3 regions of the Streptomyces misionensis genome follow, and region 3 is predicted to be linked to each of the others. Evidence: riboswitches for the same ligand, from Rfam matches in the RefSeq annotation. Region 3 holds a riboswitch; each other region holds the start of a gene.

Region 1 (3,269 bases), 2.7 Mb from region 3:
GCAGAGCCTCGTTTCCTGAGCATCGGCACGCCATCACAGATGAGGGGACTTCCATGACACCCGTACGACGCTCCGCCGACGGCATCGACCGCCGCGCCCTGCTCCGGGGCGCGGCAGGGCTGACGGCCACGCTCGGCCTGGCGGCAACCATCGGCCTCCAGGCAGCGGGCCAGGCCTCGGCCTACGGCTGGTCCCGCACCCTCCAGCAGGGCGCCTCCGGCTCCGACGTGGTCGAACTCCAGATCCGCGTCGGCGGGTGGGCCGCCTCCGGCGCCCAGCAGACCTATGTCGCCTGGGACGGCGCCTTCGGCCCGGCCACGACCGCTGCCGTCCAACGCTTCCAGTCCGCCTACGGGTTGAGCGCGGACGGCGTCGTCGGGCCGCAGACGCAGAGCGTGCTCAACAGCCTCGAGGCCGGCGACGGATCCACCGCCCACTTCGACTGGAGCGAGTTCTCCTCGCAGGACGGCTCCGGTTTCAGCGGTGGAAAGGTCGACGCCGCGACGGTCAAGGAGAACCTGCGCCGCCTGATGTACAAGCTGGAGGCCGTGCGCAAGAAGGCCGGAAACAGCCCGATCACGGTCAACTCCGGCTTCCGCAGCATCGCGCACAACGCCGCGGTGGGCGGCGCGTCCAACAGCATGCACGTCTACGGCGTCGCCGCGGACATCGTCGTCTCCGGCTACAGCACCCTGCAGACCTACCGGATCGCCGAGACGTGCGGCTTCTCCGGCCTCGAGGCGTACACGCACTCGTGGCAGCACGTCGACAGCCGTGTCCAGTACCCCTCGTACGGCTCCGGCTCGTGGTGGTGGGAGAGCGGCGTGGCCTGATCCGCCCGCTCCGGTGCACCGGGCCCGTCCGCGTCGTCGTCGGCGCGGACGGGCCCGCCGTCGATCCGGCCCGCGAGGTGGCTGAGCGGGGCGGCCGGCCGACCGCCCTCACCCGGGCCGCAGGGCCTCGGTTCTCGGGCGCGCCGGGTCAACCCGCGTCTGCGGTACGGGCGTTCCAGCGCTCCTCGACCTTGGCCACGCGCCAGTAACCGATGGCCAGGGCCCAGACGACCACGAAGAGGCCGACGATGACGTAGCCGACGTGGTCGAGGTCCAGGCCCGCGATCCAGCCGGACACGCCGTCGCTCAGGCCGAGCTTGTCGTGCAGGACGCCGACCAGTTCGATGGTGCCGACGAAGAAGGCGACGGCGATGGACAGCCCGGTGATGGTGAGGTTGTAGAACACCTTGCGGACGGGGTTGGAGAAGGCCCACTGGTAGGCGAAGTTCATGAAGGTGCCGTCGAGGGTGTCGAAGAGGCTCATGCCGGCGGCGAAGAGGAGGGGCAGGCAGAGTATCGCGTACCAGGGGAGGCCGGCGGCGGCGCCGTTGCCGGCGAGGGCGAGGAGCAGGACCTCGGTGGTGGTGTCGAAGCCGATGCCGAACAGGAAGCCGAGGGGGAACATCTGGCCGGGGCGGCGGATGGACTTCGTGAGCCGTCCCAGGATGCGGTTCATGAAGCCGCGTGAGTCGAGGTGCGCCTCCAACTCGGCCTCGTCGTAACGTCCGGCCCGCATGGCCTTGAAGACACGGGCGATGCCGACCAAGGCGACGAGGTTGAGCGCGGCGATGAGGTACAGGAAGCCGCCGGAGACCGTGGTGCCGACGGTGCCGAGCACCTGGTGGGTGCGCGAGCCGTCGTTCATCAGGGTGCCGGCGAGCTGTGCGCCTCCGGCGACCAGCGCGGCCATGGCGATCACCACGCTGGAGTGGCCGAGCGCGAACCAGAAGCCGACCGAGACCGGCCGCTGCCCGTCGGCCATCAGCTTGCGGGTGGTGTTGTCGATCGCGGCGATGTGGTCGGCGTCGAACGCGTGCCGCATCCCGAGGGTGTACGCCGTGATGCCCAGGCCGACCCCGAACGCCTTGGTGCCTACCTCGTAGTGATGTGGGGTGACGAGCAGGAAGAGGATCCCGAAGGCGATCACGTGCAGGACGACGATCACGGTCAAGAGGCCGGCGGTTCGGACGGTGTCCGCGCGCCGCCAGCGGAAGGAAGGGGAGGCGGCGGTTTCGGGCACGCCTTCGGGCATGGTCATACGGTCACGCTCCAGCACCTCGTGGATCAGATTCGTGGTGCCGTGGCCGGTCTCCTGGCTGACGGGTCATCGCGCCCGCCCCTGCCTTCCCGGCCGCGAGACCAGTGGCAATGCGTGGGGCGGGAACTTCCCGATCACAGTGGCGAGGGCCGCTCCGGACTGAGCCCCTGAGGGCTGTCACCGGTCTTCCCGAACACCACGGCCCGCTCACCCTAGAAGGCCGGACGTCGAGGTTGCAAGGCAGCGTGGACGCGCAGGCGATGAGGCGGGATGTCGCTCATCGCGATGGCAGGGCCATGCGTCCCGCCCCGCGGAACGCGCCGGGCGGCGCACCATCGGTGGCCGGGGAGCAGGGAGGAGCGGCCGGCCCAGGCGACCGGTACACGGCCGTGGCGAGGGCGGAGCAGGCCGCGGAGAGGAAGCGCAGGGTGGCCGGGGTGCGACTCGATTGACCTCGCGGTCGGGCCCGGGGACGAGTGAGGGGCGGCCGGGGGGTGCGGCCGCCCCTCCTCACCGTGTGAACGAGGTCACGGCTTGGGCGTGGCGTGCGGGGCGCAGGTCACGTCGGAACCGTCCAGTTCGCCGTCGATCAGATAGGCGTCGACGCGCTGGTTGATGCAGGGGTTCTCCAGGCTGGTCACCCCGTGGGAACCCGCGTCCCTCTCGGTGATCAGACGGGAGCCGGCGAAGCGCTTGTGCAGCTCGACCGCCCCCTCGTAGGGGGTCGCGGCGTCGCGGGTCGACTGCACGATCAGCACCCGCGGCAGACCCTTGTGGGTCGTGACGTCGACCGGGTTCTGCTGCTTGACGGGCCAGGTGGCGCAGGGCAGGTTCATCCAGGCGTTGGCCCAGGTCATGAACGGGTAGTCCTGGTTGAGCCGGGTGTTGTCCCGGTCCCAAGTGCGCCAGTTGGTGGGCCACTTGGCGTCGGTGCACTCGACGGCCGTGTAGACCGCGTTGGAGTTCTCCGACGCGGTGTTGCCCGCGGTGTCCGACATGTCGGGGGCGGCCGCGTCGACCAGGGCCTGGGTGTCACCGGCGACGTACTTGCCGAAGACGGTGGCGACCGGCACCCATGAGGAGTCGTAGTAAGGGGCGCTCTGGAAGAAGGAGATCAGCTCGGCGGGACCGACGACCCCGCCGATGGGGCTCTTCTTGGCGGTGGCGCGCAGCTGGAG
Region 2 (3,269 bases), 3.1 Mb from region 3:
GCCCGCCGGACCAGGGCGTCCGCGAGCCCCCGGGCGCGCAGCCACTCCAGCGCCCGGACCGTGCCCCGGGTGCCGGGCACGATCACGAGGTCCGCGTCGGCCAGTTCCTCCGGCCGGTCCACGAACCGCACCACGACGCCCGGTTCGGCGGCCAGCGCGTCCACGTCGGTGAAGTTGGACATCAGCGGGATCGCGCACACGGCGACGCGCAGCACGTCCTCGCCGACGGGGGGAGCGACGGCCGACTCCCGCACGGCGCCCCGGAGGGACACCCGCAGTCCGTCCTCCTCGTCGATCCCCAGTCCGTGCCGGAACGGCAGCACGCCGTACGTCCGCCGCCCGGTGAGGTCCCGCAGCATGTCCAGCCCGGGCTCCAGCAGCGAGACGTCGCCCCGGAACTTGTTCACCAGGAACCCGGCGACCAGCTCCTGGTCCTCGGGCGCGAGCAGGGCGAGGGTGCCGAAGAAGGAGGCGAAGACGCCCCCGCGGTCGATGTCGCCGACGACCAGCACGGGCAGCCGGGCACCGCGCGCGATCCCCATGTTGACGATGTCGGTGCGCCGCAGATTGATCTCGGCCGGGCTGCCCGCCCCCTCGCAGATCACCGCGTCGTACGTGCGCCGCAGCTCGGCCAGGCAGTCCAGCACCGTGCCCAGCAGCCGCCGCTGCCGCCCGCCGTGGTAGCCGCGCGCGCTCATCTCGCCCACCGGCCTGCCCAGCAGCACCACCTGGCTGCTCTGCTCGCCGCCCGGCTTGAGCAGCACGGGGTTCATCAGCGCGGTCGGTTCGATCCGGCACGCCTGGGCCTGCATGGCCTGGGCCCGGCCGATCTCGGCGCCCTCGCGGGTGACGAAGGAGTTCAGGGACATGTTCTGCGCCTTGAACGGCGCGACCTTCACGCCCTGGCGTGCCAGCCAGCGGCAGATCCCGGCCGTCACGACGCTCTTGCCGGCGTCCGACGTGGTGCCGGCGACGAGCAGACCACCGCTCATTTCCCGTGTCCCTTCAGACCCTTGACTCCGGTGACCAGGAGGCGCGCGGCGACCGTGGTGCCGAGCGCGAGCAGACCGACGCGGCGGGAGAGCCGTACCGCCCGGTCGATGTCGTCGGCCCGGACGGGCCGTCCGGCGGCGCCGTTGAGGACGGGGCGGTGTTCCACGCGGCCGCCGTAGGAGAGGGTGCCGCCCAGCCGGACGCCGAGGGCGCCCGCGAAGGAGGCCTCCACGGGACCGGCGTTCGGGCTCGGGTGCCGGCGGGCGTCCGCGCGCCAGGCGCGTACGGCGCCGCGCGGGTCGCCTCCGGCCGCGGCGGCGAGCACGGCGGTCAGCCGGGCCCCCGGCCAGCCGGCCACGTCGTCCAGGCGGGCTGCGGCCCAGCCGAAGCGGCGGTGGCGCGGGGACTTGTGACCCACCATCGCGTCCAGGGTGTTGACCGCGCGGAAGCCGAGCAGCCCCGGCACCCCGGCGACCGCGCCCCACACCAGGGCGCCCACGACCGCGTCGGAGGTGTTCTCGGCGACCGACTCGACCACGGCCCGCGCGATGCCGTCGGCGTCCAGCGCCTGCGGGTCCCGGCCGCACAGATGGGGCAGCCGGGCGCGGGCCGCCTCGACGTCCCCGGCGGCCAGGGCGCGGCCGATGGTCCGGGCCTCCCGGGCGAGCGAGGTGCCGCCGACCACGGACCAGGCGGCCGCGGCGGTCAGCGCGACGGAGGCGGCGGGGGAGGGGCGTACGACGCGTGCGGCCAGCGCTCCGAGCGCGACGGCGCCACCGGCGCACACGGTGGTGTGCAGAGCGCCCCAGCCGCGGTGGTCGTGCCACAACGCGCCCTCCACCGCGGCGGCCGCACGCCCGAACGCGGCGACCGGATGCCCGCGGCGGGGATCACCGAGGAGCAGGTCGCCGAGAAGCCCGGCGGCGGCGCCGTACGCATACCTGCGATCGGCACCCATCGGCTCAGCCGGCCGTGGGCACCGCGACAGTGGTCCTGGTACTGGTCCTTCGGCTGCCGAGCATGGCGATACAGGTCCTCACTCAGGGTGTCCGCGCCCTGGTACGAAGAAAACGGGCGGCGAGAGTTCCTGGCTCCCGGGGTGTTCACCCCGGTGACAGTGGCGGGACCGCGCCGGATTCGCACCGGCTTCCTCTTCTGCCGCCCTACATGGCCTGGGCAGTCCACCACGTGCCCGGAACGGCCGTCAACTTGCCGTTGACCTGCGGGAGTGTGCGGATGCCCACATCACGCCACGGTACGGGCACGCCGAAGGCCCCGGCGCGCGAGGGGCGCGCGGGAGCCTTCGGGTGTGCCGTCGAGTGGGGCCGTGCGGTCAGGACTTGGAGACGATCAGGACGATGCCGTACGCCACCGCGGCCGCGCACGCCGCGAAGCAGACGTAGGCGCCGGTGACGGCGAGCGCCGCGGACTCGCCCTGGGCGGCGGCCTTCTCGCGCTTGGCCAGGCCGTTGACCCCGAGGGTGAACAGGGCCACCAGGCCCACCGTGAACACGAGGCTGACGCCGAAGACGGAGCCGATGGCCGCCCAGTCGATCTTCATGGGGATGCTTCCTTGGTGAACGGGGGCGCGGGGATCAGACGGTGGCGGCCGGCGGGACGGCCGGGGCGGTGGCCGCCGGTTCGGCGGCCGGGGCCGGGATGGTGGCGGTCAGGCCGTCGGCGACGGTGCCCGCCGGGGGCGGGGTCACCGCGGCGATGGCGGTGGTGACCACGCCGGAGGGCTCCGCGGGCGGGTCGGCGACCACGTTGGTGTGGTCGATGACCTCGCGGCGGGACAGCTTGTAGATCCAGGCGCTCGCGGCGACCAGGAAGACGGCGACCACGGCGGTGCCCCAGTCGCCCAGCTCGGTGACGGCCTCGGCGCCCGCGCCGACCAGGGCGGCGGCCGGCAGGGTGAGCACCCAGGCGACGGCCATGCGGGTGGCGGTGGACCAGCGGACCACGCCGCCCTTGCGGCCCAGGCCCGCGCCCATCACGGCGCCGGAGACGACGTGGGTGGTGGAGAGGGAGAAGCCGAGGTGGGAGGAGGCCAGGATGGCCGTCGCGGCGCTGGTCTGGGCGGCGAAGCCCTGACGGGGCTCCAGGTCGGTCAGGCCGGTGCCCATGGTGCGGATGATGCGCCAGCCGCCGATGTAGGTGCCGGCCGCGATGGCCAGACCCGCGGAGAGGATCACCCAGGTGGGAGGGTTGGAGCCGGGGGAGATGGCGCCGCCCGCGATCAGTGCGAGGGTGATGATGCCCATCGTCTTCTGCGC
Region 3 (3,269 bases):
CGGCCGGGGTCAAGGTGGACAACGGGCAGCTGGCGATCCCGCAGCTGTTCGAGGACATGTTCCCGGACTGGTTCACGGGCGTGGCCTTCGCGGCCATCGGCATCGGCGCGCTGGTCCCGGCGGCGATCATGTCCATCGCGGCGGCGAACCTCTTCACCCGCAACATCTACAAGGACTTCATCAAGCCGGACGCCACGCCGAAGCAGGAGGCCCAGGTCTCCAAGTTCGTGTCGCTGCTGGTGAAGGTGGGCGCGCTGGTCTTCGTGCTCGGCATGGACAAGACGGTCGCGATCAACTTCCAGCTGCTCGGCGGCATCTGGATCCTGCAGACCTTCCCGGCGCTGGTCGGCGGTCTGTTCACCCGCTGGTTCCACCGCTGGGCGCTGCTCGCCGGCTGGGCGGTCGGCATGGTCTACGGCACCCTCGCCGCGTACGGTGTCGCCTCGCCGACCCAGAAGCACTTCGGCGGCTCGGCCGACGAGATCCCGGGCATCGGCCAGATCGGCTACATCGGCATGACGGCGTTCGTGCTGAACGTCGTGGTCACCGTCGTCCTCACCGTCGTCCTCAAGGCCGTGAAGGCCCCCGAGGGCGTGGACGAGACGAGCCCCTCGGACTACACGGCCGACGCGGGCGACGCGGGGGTCGAGGTGGAACTGCCGCCGGCCACGGCGGGCACCACCCACTGACCGGATCCGGAGACGAGGAACCGCGCACGGGCCGCCGGAAAGCACATGCTCCGGCGGCCCGTTGTCGTGCACACTCGCCGGCATGGACATCCGAATCCGACCCGCCGACCCGGCCGAGTACGACGAACTCGGCGAACTCACGGCCGAGGCGTACCTCCTCGACGACCTCCTCGACTTCGGCGCGAGCGACCCGTACCTCACCGTGCTCAAGGACGTGGCCGCGCGAGCCGCCTCGGCCGAGGTGCTCGCCGCCGTGTTGGGGGACCGCGTCGTCGGCGGCGTGACCTTCGTCCCCTCGGGCGGCCCCGTCGCCGACATCGCGCGCCCCGGCGAGGCCGAGATCCGGGCGCTGGCGGTGCGGCGCGAGGCGCGCGGCAGGGGTGCCGGCGAAGCCCTCGTGCGCGCCTGTGTCGAGCGCGCGCGGGCCACCGCGGGGTGCTCGTCCGTCGTCCTCTCCAGCCAGCGCGCCATGCACAGCGCCCACCGGCTCTACGAACGCCTCGGGTTCGTGCGCACGCCCGAGCGGGACTGGAACCCCCTCCCGGAGCTGGACGACGTCACTCTCATCACCTACAAGTTGACGCTCTGATACCAGGGCGACACAACATCTGGGGGTGACACGGCAGCCCGGCACTAGATGTATGCTCATGCTCGCTGTCGCCGCAGGGGAATCCGGTGCGAATCCGGAACTGTCCCGCAACGGTGTACTTGTGCGTATCCGCGCACAGGAGTCAGTCCGAGGACCTGCCGACAGCGCACCCGGCCGTCCGGTCCGGGTGCCCTGAGACGTCCGGGCCTCGTGGAGTGGGCCGGTGGACGCGACGCCGTGTGCGCTCGTGGCTGCCCCTGCCCTCCGCCAGGCCCCCGTGCCGAGCGAGGGAGAGCCCCACGTGACCATCGCGCCAGCCGAACCGGCATCAGCCCCGGATCTGGAGAACGACGGTCCCGGTGCCGCGCTGCTGCGGACCCTGACCGAGCTGACCGGAGACCTCCCCGACGCCGACCCCGGCCGGGTCGCCGCCGCCGCGCTGCGCGGCCGGTCGGCCCACGCCGACGAGGCGGAGCTGCGCGAACTGGCGACCGAGGCCGCGGCCGGCCTGATCTCCGAGGACCCCGCGTACTCGCGGCTCGCCGCCCGGCTGCTGACCGTCTCCATCCGGGCCGAGGCCGCCTCGCAGGGCGTGACCTCGTTCACCGAGTCGGTCGCCGTCGGACACCGCGAAGGCCTCATCGCCGACCGGACCGCCGAGTTCGCGCGGGTCCACGCCGCTCGCCTGGACGCGCTGGTGGACACCGGCGCCGACGACCGCTTCGGCTACTTCGGCCTGCGCACCCTGCACAGCCGCTACCTGCTGCGCCACCCGATCACCCGCAAGGTCATCGAGACGCCCCAGCACTTCATGCTGCGGGTCGCCGCGGGGCTGGCCGAGGACGACTCCGTCCGCGCTCTGGACGAGGTCGCCGCGCTCTACGGGCTCATGAGCCGGCTCGACTACCTGCCCTCCTCCCCCACGCTGTTCAACTCCGGCACCCGGCACCCCCAGATGTCGTCCTGCTACCTCCTCGACTCCCCGCTGGACGAGCTGGACTCCATCTACGACCGCTACCACCAGGTCGCCCGGCTCTCCAAGCACGCCGGCGGCATCGGGCTGTCGTACTCCCGCATCCGGGCCCGCGGTTCGCTGATCCGGGGCACCAACGGGCACTCCAACGGCATCGTGCCGTTCCTGAAGACCCTGGACGCCTCGGTGGCCGCGGTGAACCAGGGAGGCCGGCGCAAGGGCGCGGCCGCGGTGTACCTGGAGACCTGGCACTCCGACATCGAGGAGTTCCTGGAGCTGCGGGACAACACCGGTGAGGACGCCCGCCGCACGCACAACCTGAACCTCGCGCACTGGGTGCCGGACGAGTTCATGCGCCGGGTCGACGCCGACGAGCAGTGGTCGCTGTTCTCCCCGGCGGACGTGCCTCAGCTGGTGGACCTGTGGGGCGCCGAGTTCGACGCCGCCTACCGCGAGGCGGAGCGCAAGGGGCTCGCGCGCAAGACCATGCCCGCCCGGGAGCTGTACGGCCGGATGATGCGCACCCTCGCGCAGACCGGCCAGGGCTGGATGACCTTCAAGGACGCCGCCAACCGCACCGCCAACCAGACCGCGGAGCCGGGCCAGGTCATCCACTCCTCCAACCTCTGCACGGAGATCCTGGAGGTCACCGACGACGGCGAGACGGCGGTCTGCAACCTGGGCTCCGTCAACCTGGGCGCGTTCGTCGACACGGCGACGGGGGACATCGACTGGGAGCGGCTCGACGAGACCGTCCGCACCGCCGTCACCTTCCTCGACCGCGTCGTGGACATCAACTTCTACCCGACCGAGCAGGCCGGCCGCTCCAACGCGAAGTGGCGTCCGGTGGGCCTGGGCGCGATGGGCCTCCAGGACGTCTTCTTCAAGCTGCGGCTGCCCTTCGACTCGCCGGAGGCGAAGGCGCTGTCCACCCGGATCGCCGAGCGGATCATGCTCGCCGCGTACGAGGCGTCCGCCGACCTCGCCGAGCGCAGCGGCCCGCTGCCGGCCTGGGAGC

The links. Region 3 has a riboswitch for cobalamin ahead of BLW85_RS25630 (ribonucleoside-diphosphate reductase subunit alpha). Riboswitches for the same ligand answer to the same signal wherever they lie in the genome.
Region 1: another riboswitch for cobalamin. It lies ahead of nicT (Nickel transporter NicT); the one in region 3 lies ahead of BLW85_RS25630 (ribonucleoside-diphosphate reductase subunit alpha).
Region 2: another riboswitch for cobalamin. It lies ahead of BLW85_RS11205 (cobalamin biosynthesis protein); the one in region 3 lies ahead of BLW85_RS25630 (ribonucleoside-diphosphate reductase subunit alpha).

What each region holds. Positions count from the first base shown of each region.
Region 1 is NZ_FNTD01000004.1:7,920,591-7,923,859, forward strand. It holds gene BLW85_RS36760 (GH25 family lysozyme) at 1-19, shown strand, start outside; gene BLW85_RS36765 (D-Ala-D-Ala carboxypeptidase family metallohydrolase) at 54-833, shown strand; gene nicT (Nickel transporter NicT) at 982-2,091, opposite strand; cobalamin riboswitch at 2,119-2,307, opposite strand; gene BLW85_RS36775 (alpha/beta hydrolase) at 2,619-3,269, opposite strand, start outside.
Region 2 is NZ_FNTD01000004.1:2,114,031-2,117,299, reverse strand. It holds gene BLW85_RS11210 (cobyric acid synthase) at 1-992, opposite strand, end outside; gene BLW85_RS11205 (cobalamin biosynthesis protein) at 989-1,951, opposite strand; cobalamin riboswitch at 2,056-2,194, opposite strand; gene BLW85_RS11200 (hypothetical protein) at 2,327-2,554, opposite strand; gene BLW85_RS11195 (inorganic phosphate transporter) at 2,589-3,269, opposite strand, start outside.
Region 3 is NZ_FNTD01000004.1:5,244,195-5,247,463, reverse strand. It holds gene mctP (monocarboxylate uptake permease MctP) at 1-689, shown strand, start outside; gene BLW85_RS25635 (GNAT family N-acetyltransferase) at 772-1,278, shown strand; cobalamin riboswitch at 1,331-1,455, shown strand; gene BLW85_RS25630 (ribonucleoside-diphosphate reductase subunit alpha) at 1,580-3,269, shown strand, end outside.